Regions from separate parts of the Pseudofrankia sp. EUN1h genome, predicted to be linked through region 1. Evidence: riboswitches for the same ligand, from Rfam matches in the RefSeq annotation. Region 1 holds a riboswitch; the other holds the start of a gene.
What was found. A riboswitch is a leader RNA that binds a small molecule or an ion and turns the genes downstream of it on or off. The one in region 1 is predicted to bind S-adenosylmethionine.

Region 1 (4,550 bases):
CGCCGCCGGCCTGGTGCACCGCGACCTCAAGCCGTCCAACGTGCTGCTCTCCCAGTTCGGCCCACGCGTGATCGACTTCGGTGTGGCCTGGACGCCGGACAGCGTGACCGTGACCAGGGACCTGGTGGTCGGCACCCCCGCGTTCATGGCTCCGGAACAGGCGCGCGGCGAGCGGGTGACCGCCGCGGCGGACGTCTTCGCCTGGGGCGGCCTGATGATCTTCGCCGCCACCGGGCGGCGGCCCTTCGGGGGCGGCGCCGTGCCGGCGGTGCTGTTCCGCATCGTCAACAACGACCCCGACCTCGACGGCGTCGACGCGTCGCTCGCCGACGTCGTGCGCGACGCGATGCGCCGCGACCCCGCGGAGCGCCCGACCGCCGGCGAGATCGTCAGCCGGCTGCAGACGCTCAGCTCGACGCGCGGGATCGTGCCGGTCGTCGGCGCCGCCTACCCGGCCACCGGGGCGACCGACCAGGCGAACGCGCTGGCGCCACCGATCCCGGCCCAGGCGAAACCGGACTTCTCGACAGCGTCGGAGGCACCGGACGCCCAGGCCGCCCAGGATCCGGACCTCACCGGCGTCGCCGCGCCGACGACCGCCACGGGCGACGACAACCCGACGGTCGGGTCCGGCCCGATCCCGGCGGACATCGCCGCCGCCGCCAGCGATGGCGACGCCCCCGGGGCGGACGCGGGGACACCCGCCCACCTCGCCGCCGTCGACACCGGCTCGAACGGCGACGGGCCCGCGCCCATGGACACGGTCGTGCTGCGGGGAGGCCAGCCGAAGGAGCGGACCGCCGAGACGCTCACGCTGGCGGGCCGCGGGGGCGGCGCGCAGCTCGAGGAGTACCTCGAGGCGCCCACGACCACGGCCGATCGCCAGTATCGCCGCGAAGCCCTCCCGCGCCGCCGGCACGCGCGGCTCGCCCGGCTCGCCCTGCCCGTGCGGCTGCCCTGGACGACGATCATCAGCGCCTTCAGCGTCCTGGTCGCCCTGGTGGCCGTGGGCGTCGCGGCCAACGCCGCGTTGGACCGGCCACCCGGCGGGGGTCAGTCGGGTGTCCTCGCCGCCGCCTCCGAGCTCACCGTGCCCGGCGACCTGGTGGGTCTCACGGCGGCCGACGCGGAGAAGCGGCTGCGCGCGGCGGGGTTCAGCCATCTGCGCCGCGAGATGACACCGAACATCAAGACCAAGGGCACGGTGCTGCAGGTCCGGCCGGGTGGCGACAGCCGGCTGGAGGCGACGGAGACGATCACACTGGTCGTGTCGGCCGGCCTGGAGTCCATCAAGGTGCCGGAGGTCGTCGGGCTCACCGAGGCCGCGGCGAGGGGCACCCTGCAGGACGCCGGCCTCACCGTCGTGGTGCGGACGAGCACGGCGCGGTCCTTCCTCGGCCCCGGACGGGTCGCCGCCGTGAACCCGGACGCGGGCAGCCAGCTGGCGGCCGGCTCGAAGGTCACGATCACGGTCATCGTGCCCGTCGGCACCCGGTCGCTGGCGAAGATGCCGGACGTCATCGGGAAGCCGACCGACGAGGCGCAGACGGCCGTGCGGGCCGCCGGCTTCACCGACATCGCGCTCGCCTACGTGGCGAGTTCCGCCACCGCCGGCACGGTGACCGCCACCGACCCACCCGCGGGCGGGTCGACGGCCAAGAACGCGACCGTGACGCTGACCGTGTCGAGTGGCCCGGGGCACACCACCGTGACCGACGTCGTCAATCAGCCGGAGGCGGACGCGCGCGCGGCGTTGGAAGGCGCCGGGCTCGTCGTCACAGTCAGGTACGACACCGGGCCGGCGGGTGTCGGCGCTGGCCTGGTGGAGACGGTGGACCCGGTGCCGGGCAGCCAGGTCGCGCTGCACAGCAAGGTGACGATCACGGTCGTCAGCACGCAGGTCACGGTTCCGTATACGGTGGGGACCCAGCGCGCACAGGCCGAGAAGACGCTCAACTCGTACGGGCTCGGCGTGACCGTGGTCCGGCAGGTGAGCGATCAGGCGGTCGGCACGGTGCTCGCGCAGTCGCCGGAGTCGGGCTCCGTACGACGCGGCTCGAGCGTCACGCTGACCATCGCCAGGGCCCCGGACGCGCCCAGCTCCTCCGGCCCGCCGACCGGCCCGACCGGCACCGCCACGCCGACCGTCACCCCGTCGGCAGCCACGCCCTGACCGGGCCTGGTCTCGTCTCGGTCACGTCCAGCCAGGCCAGGCCGCGACGGCACCGAGCCGGACCAGCACCCGGGCCATGGGTTTCCCCGGGCCGGCCGGATCATGCACATGTCCGGCATGTACGGCCGATGGTTCCCGCCGTTCGGAGACGCGCCCGGAGTTCTTGGGAGCGGGGAAAATCTGTCGGACCACGTCGGTACCATCACCATGCATTCAGTGGATCCAGCACGGGTGGCACAAACCTTGCGATACGTATACGGAGGTCCTAATCTAGGGCGCGGTCAAGAGGATGGCGTCAAGACCTGGCTCGTCGTCCGGCAACCTTCGCGCAAGGTGCCCCAGGGAACGACCTGATCGTCTTCGGCGGCAGCCGGCGGCGATAACGCGGATCTCCCGAGCCGACATGGGCACGGGGGTCCACCGAGGCCCCCGGAGGTATACGTGTCGATGCGTCCGAATCGCGGCCGTGCAGAGCTGTTGGCGCTCCTCGGCGCTCAGCCCGAAGCCACGGCGGCGGCCGCCTCCCGCTCGTACCTCGACCGCCGCCACGACCTGCTGGCTCACGACCCGGACTGGCGACGGCCGGAGGTCGCGCGCCTGGACGACGCCTTCGGCCGGCTGCGCGCCGCGGCGGACGCGGAGCGGCGGCTCGCCGGCTACCGGCCGAGCCCGGTCCGCATCGGCGTCGGCGGCGCGACCGTGGTGGTGGCCCCGGCCGCACGCGGCACCACCGACGGGGACTTCCCGTTCTCCGATGTCGAGCGGGTCCACGTCCTCACCGCGTTCAACCCGCGCTCCCGGCCGCTGCGCCCGCACGAGAACGCCAGCCGTCAGCGCGCGCTCGCCGGCAGGGTCGCCGCGACCGGGCTGCCCTCGTGGCCGGCGGTCCGCGGCGAGAAGCACGCCGAGCTCGGCATCGCCGTCGCCGGCCTCACCAGGGCCCGGGCGCAGGAACTCGGCGCCGAGTTCGAGCAGGACGCGATCTTCGAATGGACGCCGGCGGCCTGGTCGCTCGTCCCCTGCGACGAGCTGGTCACGCCGCGAGAGCTCGGCTGGCGCGTCTCCCGCGTCGCGACACCGCTGCCGGACCCGCTGGCCTCCCGGCCGGCGGCCGGCGCCGCGACGACTGGGGCGGACGCGGCACTGGAGACCATCCTCGCCGCCGAGGCTGAGGCCGCCGAGGCCGCGGCGATCGCCAGGGCCAGGGACCAGGCCGGCGACGCGCCGTCGACGGTGACCGAACCGACCGTGCCGGGCCAGCCAACCGCGCCCTCGGCGGGCTCGGCGGCGCCGTCGGGCGCCGGCTCCCAGCCGAACGTGGGATCCCCCTCGGACGCGGCACCCACCTCGCCGGTGGACGAGCCCACCTCGCCGAGGCCCGCGAACGCGGCGAAGGGAGACGCCTCGACCACCCCGCGGGAGCACGGGGGTGGCAATGAGTGAGCCGGTGGCGTTCAACACCGGGCTCCCCCTCGCCGCGCGGCTGCGCGAGCACGTCCTGAACCAGCTGGACGCCGAGCACGAATGGATCGGCCAGGGCCCGGACGGAARGGGACTGGTCTGGCGCCACAGCGAGCTCGGCACCCTGCTCGAGCTGCTCCCCGTGCCTGGGGGCGCCTCGTCGGTCGCCGTGCTGCGGGTCACGACGCCGGTCGCGACCGTCGACGATCTCGCGCGGGCGGTCGCGCTGTGCGGGCGACGCAACAACGAGAGCATGCTCAACCGCTGGCTGGTCGGCCCCTGGCCCGCCATCCCCTACCGGGACGAGCCGGACGACGACCTGGACGACGACGAGGACGACGGCCAGGGCGGCATCCCGCTCCAGGCCGTGTTCGGCCGTGACGAACCGGCCGAGCAGGAGCCGCCGCCCGACCCGAGCCCGGTGCAGCCGGCGCAGTCGATGCAGTCGGCGTGGCCGGTAGGCACGGCCGGCTCGGACGAGGCCTCGGAGGCGGCCGACGATCAGCCCCCCGCGCTCGGGGAGGCCGAGGTCCCCGGCGACGAGCCGCCCGCCGCCGCCGGCGAGCTTGACCTCGGCGCCGACGAGGGCAGCAAGGCCAACGTGCTCTACCTGTCCTGCTCGTTCGTCGTCGGACGGCGCGAACAGCCCGACGAGGATGAGGAAGAAGGCGACGACACCGACTCGGACGACGTCCTCGGCGAGGAGGGCGGGTCCGCGCTCGCCGAGCTCGCCGTCGCCGCGGTCAGCGACCAGATCGCGACCGCGGTCGGTGCCCTCGACGCCGGGCTGCACGACGAGGTCGCGGGAGTCCCGTTCGTGTATCGCGACGCGGAAGGCCAGGCCCGCCCGGGCCGGCACCCGATCGCCCAGTACCACGACGTGCCGCCCGCCGACGCCGAAGCCGACGCCGACAGC
Region 2 (9,902 bases), on a different contig from region 1:
CTCGGCGCCGATCGGCTCGGCTTCCTGACCGCTCGCTGGGCGACGGCGTTCCGCGACTGCGCCCGCGCGCTGTTCGGTGACGAGATCGAGATCGACGACCGTATCCAGATCGACGACCGGCTCCCGAGCGACGGCGAGAGTCCAGCCGTCATCACCACCGTGCCCGCGGCCACCGTGCCCGCGGCCCTGGGCGAGACCGTCCCGATCGTCGAGCAGCGGACCGCGCCCGACGAGGAGGACGGACAGGGCGAGGCCGCCCGGCCGAACGCCCCCCTTGGGCACATCGGCCACCGAGTCAGGATCGGGATCCATCCGCTCGGGGTCGACGCGGTGGCGCTGCGCGCGCGGGCCGCGGCCAAGGACGTCGTCACCCGCGCGGCCGAGCTGCGCGAGCTGGTCGGCGACCGGCGGCTGATCGTACGGATCGACCGCACCGAACTGTCGAAGAACATCGTCCGCGGCCTGGACGCCTATCGGGAGCTTCTGCGCAACCATCCGGTCTGGCGAGGGCGCGTGACCCACCTGGTCTGCGCCTACCCCTCCCGGCACGACCTGCCCGAGTACCGCGAGTACACGGCGGCCGTGCAGCGGATCGCGACCGAGATCGAGGACGAGTTCGCCACCGACGGCTGGCTGCCGCTGCGCCTCGAGGTGACCGACGACTACCCACGCTCGCTGGCGGCGCTGACATTGGCGGACGTCCTCGTCGTGAACCCCATTCGCGACGGCATGAACCTCGTCGCCAAGGAAGGCCCCACGATTTCCGGTCGCGACGTCGCGCTGGTTCTCTCCCGGGAGGCCGGTGCCTACGCGGAGCTGGCCGCGGACGCGCTGGTGGTCAACCCGTACGACGTGACCGAGACCGCCGAAGCGATGGACGCTGCCCTGCGCATGCCGACCGCCGAACGCCGCCGACGCGCCCGCCACCTCGCCACGCTCGCCGCCAGGCTCCCTCCCGGCGACTGGTTCCGCCAACAGCTGGCCGCCCTTCCGGCCGCCCCGCCCGCGGAGGTCCCGCTACTCCCGCTAATCGGCGGTCGCGCAGACTGATCGGGACCGGGGCAGCCCCTACCCGATCGGTGGGGACTGCCAGGTCGCGACCGCAGCGCGGACGGCGCTCGCCCAGCCGAGGGTCACCGGCTCCTTCTCGACGACGACGTTGTCGTACGCGGGCAGCAGGCCCGCGATGTCCGGGTGGCGCAGGGCGTTGGCGACCAGATGCATCTGGCCGACGTGGCTGGCCATGCTCAGGTCGCTGGCGGAGTCTCCGATCGCGATGGCGTCCGACGGGTCGATGCCGCMCCGTTTGAGATCCCAGGCGACCGCCTCGCCCTTGCCCACGCCGTCGGGCACGAGGTGGTAGACGTGCGGGTTGACGCCGAGGTCCGGCATGTGGGCGGGCGCGATCAGCCCGTTGTCGCGCAGCGAGAGCCAGCCATAGCCGGCGGCGCGCAGCCAGGCGTCGGTGGCGGCGATGTCGACCTTGCCGCGGAACATCACGTCCAGCTCACGCCCGGTGTGCCACGGGGTGTGTAGTTCCAGGCGGCCCGGATGAGCGGCGATCAGCTCGTGCAGCAGGTCCTCGGGCACCTGGCTGAAACGCTCGGGCATGGCGCCGCGCAGGATCTCGCTCTGGCGGCCCTGGTCCCAGCCGACGATGGCGCCAAGCTCACCGATGAAGCCGTCGGCGCCGAAGATCGCCGCGGCCTCGACGAGCTGCGGCCGCGTCCGCCCGCTGACCAGGACCAGCACGATGCCGGCGGTGTGCAGGTCGAGCAGCGCCTGCGCGGCCGCGAGCGTCAACGTCCCCGGAGATCCGCGCAGCGCGTCGTCGGGAGACGCTTCGGCCAGGAAGAACGAGCCCTTTGGCCCGACCATGGTCCCGTCGAGGTCGGTGTAGACGACACGGACACTCACGTGCGCGGCTCCTCCCGAGGGCCCACTGGTCGCGCGGTCCGATCATCGTCGGCCCCGCGGCCACAGGCCTGGATCTGCAATGTCCCAGCGACGCTGGTGGACCTCCGGTGGGCTCGCGCTCAGGCCGGCAGTCCCACGGGACAGCATCCGCCAAGAGGGCCCGCCGATGCCCGGGCGAGCGCTAGGACGCAAGCGGCGTCACAGTGCATACGCCAAGAAGTGCGGTGCGCTCGGAGGTGCGTCGGTCTACAGTACGGAGACACAACTGAAGATGGCTCATCCAGAGGGGCAGAGGGAACGGCCCAGTGAAGCCCCGGCAACCGAGCGGATGAGTGTGCTCGCCGCCCTTCGGGCGGTTCGTCCTAGCCGTATCTCCCCCTGGGAGGCGGCCCCTGGACCCAGTGTCGCGCTCCGCGCGACGGGACAGGCAGGGCAACCGGACGACGCGAGCGCACCTCCGCGGCAGGTGCCAATTCCGACCCGTGGTGCCATGGCGGCCCCGGGAAAGATGAGGAGTTCCAATGACTCTTGCGCCGGAGCGCTCTGCCCAGTCGGGCTTCACCTCAGATGACACCGCGAACCCAGCGGTAGGTCTGTCCTGTCGCAACTGCGGCGCAACCTACCCTCTGGCACCCTCGCACGTCTGCATCGAGTGCTTCGCTCCGCTGGAGATTTCCTACGACGAGGACCGGCTGCYCCGCGTCACCCGGGCCTCCATCGAGGCTGGCCCGCGCAACCTGTGGCGCTACGTCGGCCTCCTTCCCGCCGGCCACGACCCGGCCCGCCGCGTATCCCTCGACGCCGGCTTCACCCCGCTGCGCCCGGCGCCGCGGCTGGCCGCCGAGCTCGGCATGAAGACCCTCTGGGTCAAGGACGACAGCGCCAACCCGACGCACTCCTTCAAGGACCGGGTCGTCTCCGTCGCGCTGTCGGCCGCCCGCGACCTCGGCTTCACCACCGTCGCCTGCGCCTCCACCGGCAACCTGGCGCACTCCGTCGCCGCGCACGCCGCCCACGCCGGCCTGCGCTCGATCGTGCTGGTCCCGCAGGACCTGGAGAACGGAAAGATCGTCTCCACCGCCGTCTACGGCGGCACCCTCGTCGCGATCAAGGGCAACTACGACGACGTCAACAAGCTGTGCAGCCAGCTCGCCGACGAGTACGAGTGGGCGTTCGTCAACGTCAACGTCCGGCCGTTCTACGCCGAGGGCTCGAAGACGCTCGGCTACGAGGTCGCCGAACAGCTCGGCTGGCGCCTGCCCCAACAGGTCGTCGTGCCGATCGCGTCCGGCTCGCTGTTGACCAAGATCGACAAGGCGTTCCGCGAGCTGATCAGGCTCGGGCTCGTCGAGGAGTCGCCGTACAAGGTGTTCGGCGCGCAGGCCGCCGGCTGCAACCCGGTCGCGGCGGCGTTCGCCCGCGGCACCGACACGGTCGCGCCGGTCCGCCCGTCGACGATCGCCAAGTCGCTCTCGATCGGCAACCCGGCCGACGGCCCGTACGCCCTCGACGTCGCCCGGCGCACCGGCGGCGTGATCACCGACGTCACCGACGACGAGATCGTCGAGGGCATGCGCCTGCTCGCCCGCACCGAGGGCATCTTCGGCGAGACCGCCGGCGGCGTCACCGTCGCCAACCTGCGCCGCCAGCTGCGCGAGGGCCTGCTCGACCCCGAGGCCGAGACCGTCATCTACAACACCGGCGACGGCCTGAAGACCCTCGACCCCCTCATCGGCAACACCGTCCCGACGGCCACCATCCCGCCAACCCTGTCCGCCTTCGAGGCGGCCGGGCTCGGCGACGACTGATACCCGGTACGGACGCGTATGCGAGCCGCGCCGCGTCAGCGCGGGGCGTTCAGCCGCTCTGCCGGATCGCCGACGTCGATCCGGCAGAGCGGCGCACAGCGACCAGCGGCGACAAGCCGCGCCGGCAGCGTGATCACCGACGCCACCGACGCCACCGACGGCGAGACCGTCGAGGGCATGCGGCTGCTCGCCCGCACCGAGGGCGTCTTCGGCGAGACCGCCGGCGGTGTCAGCACTGACCGACGGACCGACGAGCACTGACAGGCGGACCGACGGACCGACGCTTCCGGCGGTCCCCGCCGATCGGCCGCCGAGTGGGTGGGCGCGACCGTATGAACGATCGCCACCTCCTCACCCAGCCGATCGGCGGGTCATGGGCTGAGCAGGGCTCCTGGACCGGCCATCACGCATCCGGACCACGGAGGGAACCTACGACCTCCGGGTAGGGTTTCGCGCTGTTTGGTCGATGAATGGCGGGAAGCGTGAACAGACCGCTTTCTGGTTGGTCTGCCCCGCGTATCCTGTCGATGTGACGCTGTGGGACGGGGATACGGCGGCACGGTCACCGGATGGCATCTCGACGGGGCAGCCCGATCACCGGGCGGCACGGTCGCCACGCGGTACGGTGACCGCCAGACCGGTGACCAGCGGAAATGGCTACACGCCAAGCCGCCCAGTCACCCGGGCCGGTTGACGGATTCCGATCCCCAACTCGGATGCGTCCGGAGGGGGACCGAATGGCGAACATGCCCCGCGCTCGCGGCGTCGCACCCCACTTCACCAGCATCCAAGCAAAACCACGCGCCGGCCCCCGTGGCAGGACGTATGAACTTAGCTGGGTCGCGATCGGCGCCACCGCTGTCGAGCTCGAAGGATACGGCGTACACGGCCCGATCGGCTCGGTCATGGTGGCTTTCGACGACGTCCCGCGGCGCTGGTTGACGGCCCACGGCCCCGGCGGCGCCAACCGCGAACTCAGCCCGCAGACCATCACCTTCGCCGAACCCGCCGTGGGCCTGGTCCTGCCTGATTGGCCGCGCCGCGCGCTGGGCGGCGGCCGGCGCGATACGCATTGGCTCGGCGCCGAGGCGCCCACTCCCAACGAACTGCTGGCCAGGTACCGGCCGCCCAGCCCCCGGGGCAGCGTGGGTGAGCGAGCCGACGGCATGCCGACGGTCCATCCGTCCAGTTGGCTAAAGCCATCGGCCGCGCTGACCAGCCGGTTTGGACGCACTCCCGGCCGGAGCCAGTCGTGGAACGCGCATTTCCAGCGGGTGCGGGCACTCGACGCGACGGCGGAGCCAGGCGCCGATCAGGCCCGCGGCGAGGACGACGAGAATACCGGCGTCGGCAGAAAACGACGGTGGCTGTGGTGGCGGTGACCGCGGAGCGGTCAGCTCCAGCCGTGGCGGCGGCGCGCGACCGCGCGGGACGATCGCGGCGCGAATGACGGGGGACTGAGAGAAATGCGATCGAGCTCAGATCAGGCGCGCCCGCCGATGACAGGCGCCGGGCCGCTCATCGGCGCGCCGTTTCGGGCCATGGGCCGGTTCATGTTGTGGCTTTCCACGGCGAACCTCGAGGTTCTGGAACGTTTCCCGTCCGACCGGCCGAAGTACATAGGCCTCGGCAGCTCGGTGTTCATCACCTCGTCGGTGGCCGCCGTCTCGGCGTCCTTCGCGCTGCACATGGGGCTGAAGCTGCCGGTGGCGATCTGCGTGATCGCCGGCTTCCTCTGGGGCTGCGCGATCCTGGGCTTCGACCGCTGGCTGCTCGCCACCGCCGGGCGCGGCAACCTGTTGCTCCTGCTGCCGCGCGCCGGGCTCGCCGTCCTCATCGGCATCGTCGTCTCGACGCCGTTCGTTCTGCAGATGTTCCAGCCGGAGATCAGTTCAGAGATCAACTTTATCCACGCCGAACGGGAGGCGGCGTTCATCCAGAAGTCCAGCACTGACCAGCGCGGCGCCCGGATCGATGCGTTGGAAAAGCAGGACGCCGCCTTCAAGAAGCAGCTGCAAGATCTTGGGAAGCCGTTCAACGAGGACGACTACGAGCCCGTCCGGACCGCGAAGGCCGACCTGAAGAAGGCGCAGGACGACTTCACCACCGCCGATAACAACTACACCTGTGAGTACCTTGGCCGGTCAGACTGCGGCAGCCCGATCGGTGCCTCCGGCAAACCCGGCGACGGCCCCTACCTCCAGCAGCTCTCCGGCATCAGGGACCGGGCCCAGACCGCCCTCACGACCGCCCAGGGCAAATACACCACGGCCCACGACAACGCGCTCGCGGCGTACAACAGCTCCACCGGGACGGAGCGTCCCTCCATCACCGCGAACATCACGAGGGTCGAGACCGAACTGCGCACGCTGCGAACCGCGGTCGACGCCGACACGAAACGTTTCCGAGACCAGAACGCCGACGACACCGGCCTGCTGATCCGGATCGAGGCGCTGGACAGGCTCACCAGCGAGCGTCCGTCGATGCGCACCGCCCATCTGTTGCTGCTGCTGTTCATCACCGCGATCGAGTGCCTGCCGATCCTGTTCAAGCTGTTCATGTCGCTCGGGAAGAAGAACAAGTACGAGGAGGCACTGGAGATCGAGGAGCGGGAGCATCTCGCCATCTCCCAGGCACAGAGCCGGCAGAAGCGGGCCGCGGCGCTGATCTACGACCAGGACGCGCTGCGGGAGGCACAGGCGGCCAGGGACAGGCGGGACGCCGCGATCGAGGAGCTGGCCAACAAGACCATCGACAGCCAGGTGAAGCTCGCCGAGGACGCGCTCGACCGCTGGACCCAGGAGCAGCGCAGGCGCATCCAGCGTGACCCCGGCGAGTATCTGGCGAACGGCCCGACGCCGGCGCCTACCCTGCTCCCGCCCTCCCAGCGGCAGCCGCCCGAGAACTGGGAGGACGCGCGGAACGGCGCTGGCGGACGCGCCGGTATGGATGACCTGCGGCGGCGGGAGTGGCCACCGCCGAGGAGGGACGAGCAGCCGCGACGCGGCGCCGAGCGACCGGTCGCCCCGGCGGACGGCAGGCCAGGCCCGGCTCGCCCCGCCGGCGACGCACCCGGCTTCGTCCCACGCGTCCCGGCGACCGAGCCGAACCGCGCCGAGCCGAACGGCGCTGGCGGACGGGCGACGCGCGGTGCCGAGGGTGGTGGGCGGCAGCGACCCGCGGGGCCAGGCCCGGTTCCTGCTGACGCGGCCCGCGCTGACCGGGCCCGCCCTGACGCGACGCGCGCTGACGCGGCCCGCGCTGACCAGGCGCGCCCCGCCGGACCGGTGCCACCGGGCCAGGCGAGGCGGGATCGATCCGCGGACCCGACGGAGGGCGGGTTCGACGAGGGTCCCGACCTGTGGTGACGCCGGCGCGGCGCGGGCCGGGTGCCCGCGCCGCTTCGCGCCGTTGCCCTGCCCGCTACCGGTCCCTGCGCGGAACCACGTAGGCCTCGAGCAGCATCTTCCAGGTCTTCGCCGTCTCATGGCGCAGACGAGGCTTCGGCTTCGCACCCAGGTATCGGGTAACGATCTTCGCCAGGCCGGGCGAAACACTCATCGCATCCTGCGCCAGCCAGCCCAGCAGCATCAGCGTGTCGTCGGCACGGTAGGAGTCTTCGGGCCAGCCATCGCTGTCCAACGAGGCCGCCAGCCCGTCCATCACCGCCTCCAGGATGGGTAGGCCCGCCACGCCGGAGCCGTACCGGTTGACCAGGTCGCGAAACAGCATGTGGACGGATCCGCGGTACTCGGTCCAGTACAGGCTCATCATCCGGGCCTTCAGCGCCTCGACCGGTCCGGTGCCGAGGAGCACCCCGCAAAGATCGAGCTCTGCCTCCTCCTTGGGCACGCCGCTCTCCCGGGGGTGGCGCGCCGGCAGCTTGGACAGCTCGTCCGCCCAGGCCCGCTCCAGGTCGGAGGGCACCTTGGGCGGCGGTCGTTCGACCCACGTGTCCCTCAGCCACAGCCACACCTGCCGGCGCAGTGGCTGGGCGCGGCCGGCGAGCCGGGCCAGGCGGAACACGACCAGCGGGTAGCCGGGGTCCATCCCCCGCAACAGCTCACCGAAAGCCTTCTGATCGAGACTGCCCGCGATGGCGTCGGCGAACGGTCGCAGCTGTCCGGCGAACGCCGGCTCGTTCCCGAGCCACGCGAGCCAGCCCGCCGTATGCGCCGTGGCCGCCGGCACCGCGTAGCGGTCGGCCCCGGTGCCGGTGGCCGCCGGACCGGCGCCGGGGGCCGCCGCTCGGCCCGCGTCGACGGCCCGGTCGTCGTCCTCGGCCGCCAGCCGCACCAGTTCCAGCGCCAGGGCCGGCCCATCACCGCGCTCGGCGAGCGCGGCGAGCACCGCCGCGTCCTGCGCGCCGCTGCCCGGCCCGGCGAGCAGCCGGCCGCGCGCACGCTGGGCGCGCAGCAGGGCGACGGTGTCGGTCAGGTCCTCGCGGGCGGCCCGCTGCCGCAACGCGCGTTGCCGGCCACGGTCCGAGGCCGCGGCGGCGGCCAGCTGGGCCGTATGCCGGGCCCTGGCCGAGGTCAGGAGACTGCCGGCGAAGAACGCCGGGCCGGGCAGGTCGGCGAGGCACAGGAGCGCGTACAGCGGGTCGGCGATCCGATGCGCGGGCCGGTATTGCCGCTTCCAGAGGTGGGCGATGATCTGTTCGACCGGCAGGCCGCGACGTTCCCGCAGGTCGACCAGCAGCTCGAAGTAGTCCGCCGCCGGGAACGGCAGCCCGGGCAGGCTCGCCGGCCGGCCGGCGCTCGCGAACCGCACCTCGGCCTCGCCCGGCCGCGGCCGATCGGTGTAGGCGAGCCGTATCCGGTGCTCGGTGCCCGAGTCCGCCCAGGTGCTGGCGACGAGCCGCGCCCGCTGGCCGTAGGGAAGCAGTGCGGCGACGGCGTCGAGGAAGCCAAGACGCTCCTCCACCTGTTCCCAGCTTCCCGCCGCCGACGCCCCCAGGAGCGCCACCGGCTGGCACAGCAGCAACGCGGCGATCCCGGCGGCGAGCCGGAAGTTCTCACCCGCCAGCCGGTCGGCGATCCGGCCGGCGTCGAGCCCGGCCAGGGACCCGAGCGGTACGGCGCCCGGCACGTCGTCTCCCACGGCCGCCGGCGCCGCGGGCTCGGGGACGGGAGCGGGGCGGACGGCGATGCTGGTGTCGCGGTCGTGCGACACGCCCACGGCGTCCGGCCCGACGGCGGCCGCCACCTCGGGGTCGTGCCGCAGAGCCTCGTACAGGCCCTGGTAGCCGACGGCAACGGCGGCGAGCGCGGCGAACGGCGCGCACAGGTAGGTCGTGCCGGCCACCCGCCGGCCGGCGGCGTCGGCCAGGTCTGTCCAGTCGCGCACGGCGATCCCGAGTACGCCCGGGCCGACCGGCCCCGGGCCACCGGCGCCGGTAACCAGGGCCGTTCCCGTTCCCGTTCCCGTTTCCGCGCCGGCCGCGCCGCCAGCCCTGCCCGCGAGCGGGTTCAGCGGGGCGTAACTGACGGTGGCCCAGGGCAGGGCGGCGGCGCCCGGCCGGCTGGCCCGCGGTGGTGGCGTACCGGGACCGAAGCGGCGAAGAATGCTGTCGTAGTCGGCCCGGCTGAAGTACGCGTTGCTCGCGCGCTGCACCGCGTAGTCATCCGAGGCGCCGGCCTGCTTGCCGTAGACCGCCCAGCCAGCCGCGACCCGCCGGGCGCCAGCGGTCGGGTCCACCGGGGACCGCCGCCGTGGCTCGTCGGCTGGTGACCGGCTCACCGGCCCACCTCGGCTAGACCTCGTCCTCGTCGTCGAAGGTCACGGCCGCCGACGGAGTGAAGGTGGCTGGGCGCTCCTCGTCAGACAAATCCGGCGGGGGCTGCCGACCAGCGCTCGGCACGGGCGGCGCCAGGTCCGGCGGGGGCGCCAGGTCGGGCGGGGGCGCCAGGTCGGGCGGGGGCGCCAGGTCGGGGTCGAGGTCCGGGTCGAGGTTGTCGACGGACGTGTCCCAGCGGGGCCCGCCCGTCGGCGTGACCGGCGCGACCCCGGGTGGACGGCCCTTGCGGATCGACTCCTCCAACCACAGAAAGGGCTCCAACACGCCTACCGGACGGATCGGGCCGCGGATGCGCGCCCCCGCCTCGCTGGTGGCGACGTTACGGAAGTCCTGAACCCGGAAATAGCCGGCGGGGCCGACGTAGAAGCCGACCGACG

Region 2: it holds a riboswitch for S-adenosylmethionine, as region 1 does, so the genes downstream of both, thrC (threonine synthase) here and BCD49_RS28815 (DUF3293 domain-containing protein) in region 1, are expected to answer to the same signal.

Annotation. Positions count from the first base shown of each region.
Region 1 is NZ_MBLN01000073.1:125,295-129,844, forward strand. Features, by position in the region: gene BCD49_RS28810 (PASTA domain-containing protein) at 1-2,173, shown strand, start outside; SAM riboswitch class IV at 2,453-2,564, shown strand; gene BCD49_RS28815 (DUF3293 domain-containing protein) at 2,621-3,616, shown strand; gene BCD49_RS28820 (hypothetical protein) at 3,609-4,550, shown strand, end outside.
Region 2 is NZ_MBLN01000025.1:165,247-175,148, forward strand. Features, by position in the region: gene BCD49_RS07105 (alpha,alpha-trehalose-phosphate synthase (UDP-forming)) at 1-1,050, shown strand, start outside; gene BCD49_RS07110 (HAD family hydrolase) at 1,069-1,917, opposite strand; SAM riboswitch class I at 2,191-2,432, shown strand; gene thrC (threonine synthase) at 2,439-3,725, shown strand; gene BCD49_RS45815 (hypothetical protein) at 3,855-3,986, shown strand; gene BCD49_RS07120 (hypothetical protein) at 4,463-5,107, shown strand; gene BCD49_RS07125 (DUF4407 domain-containing protein) at 5,225-7,093, shown strand; gene BCD49_RS07130 (hypothetical protein) at 7,149-9,467, opposite strand; gene BCD49_RS07135 (hypothetical protein) at 9,481-9,902, opposite strand, start outside.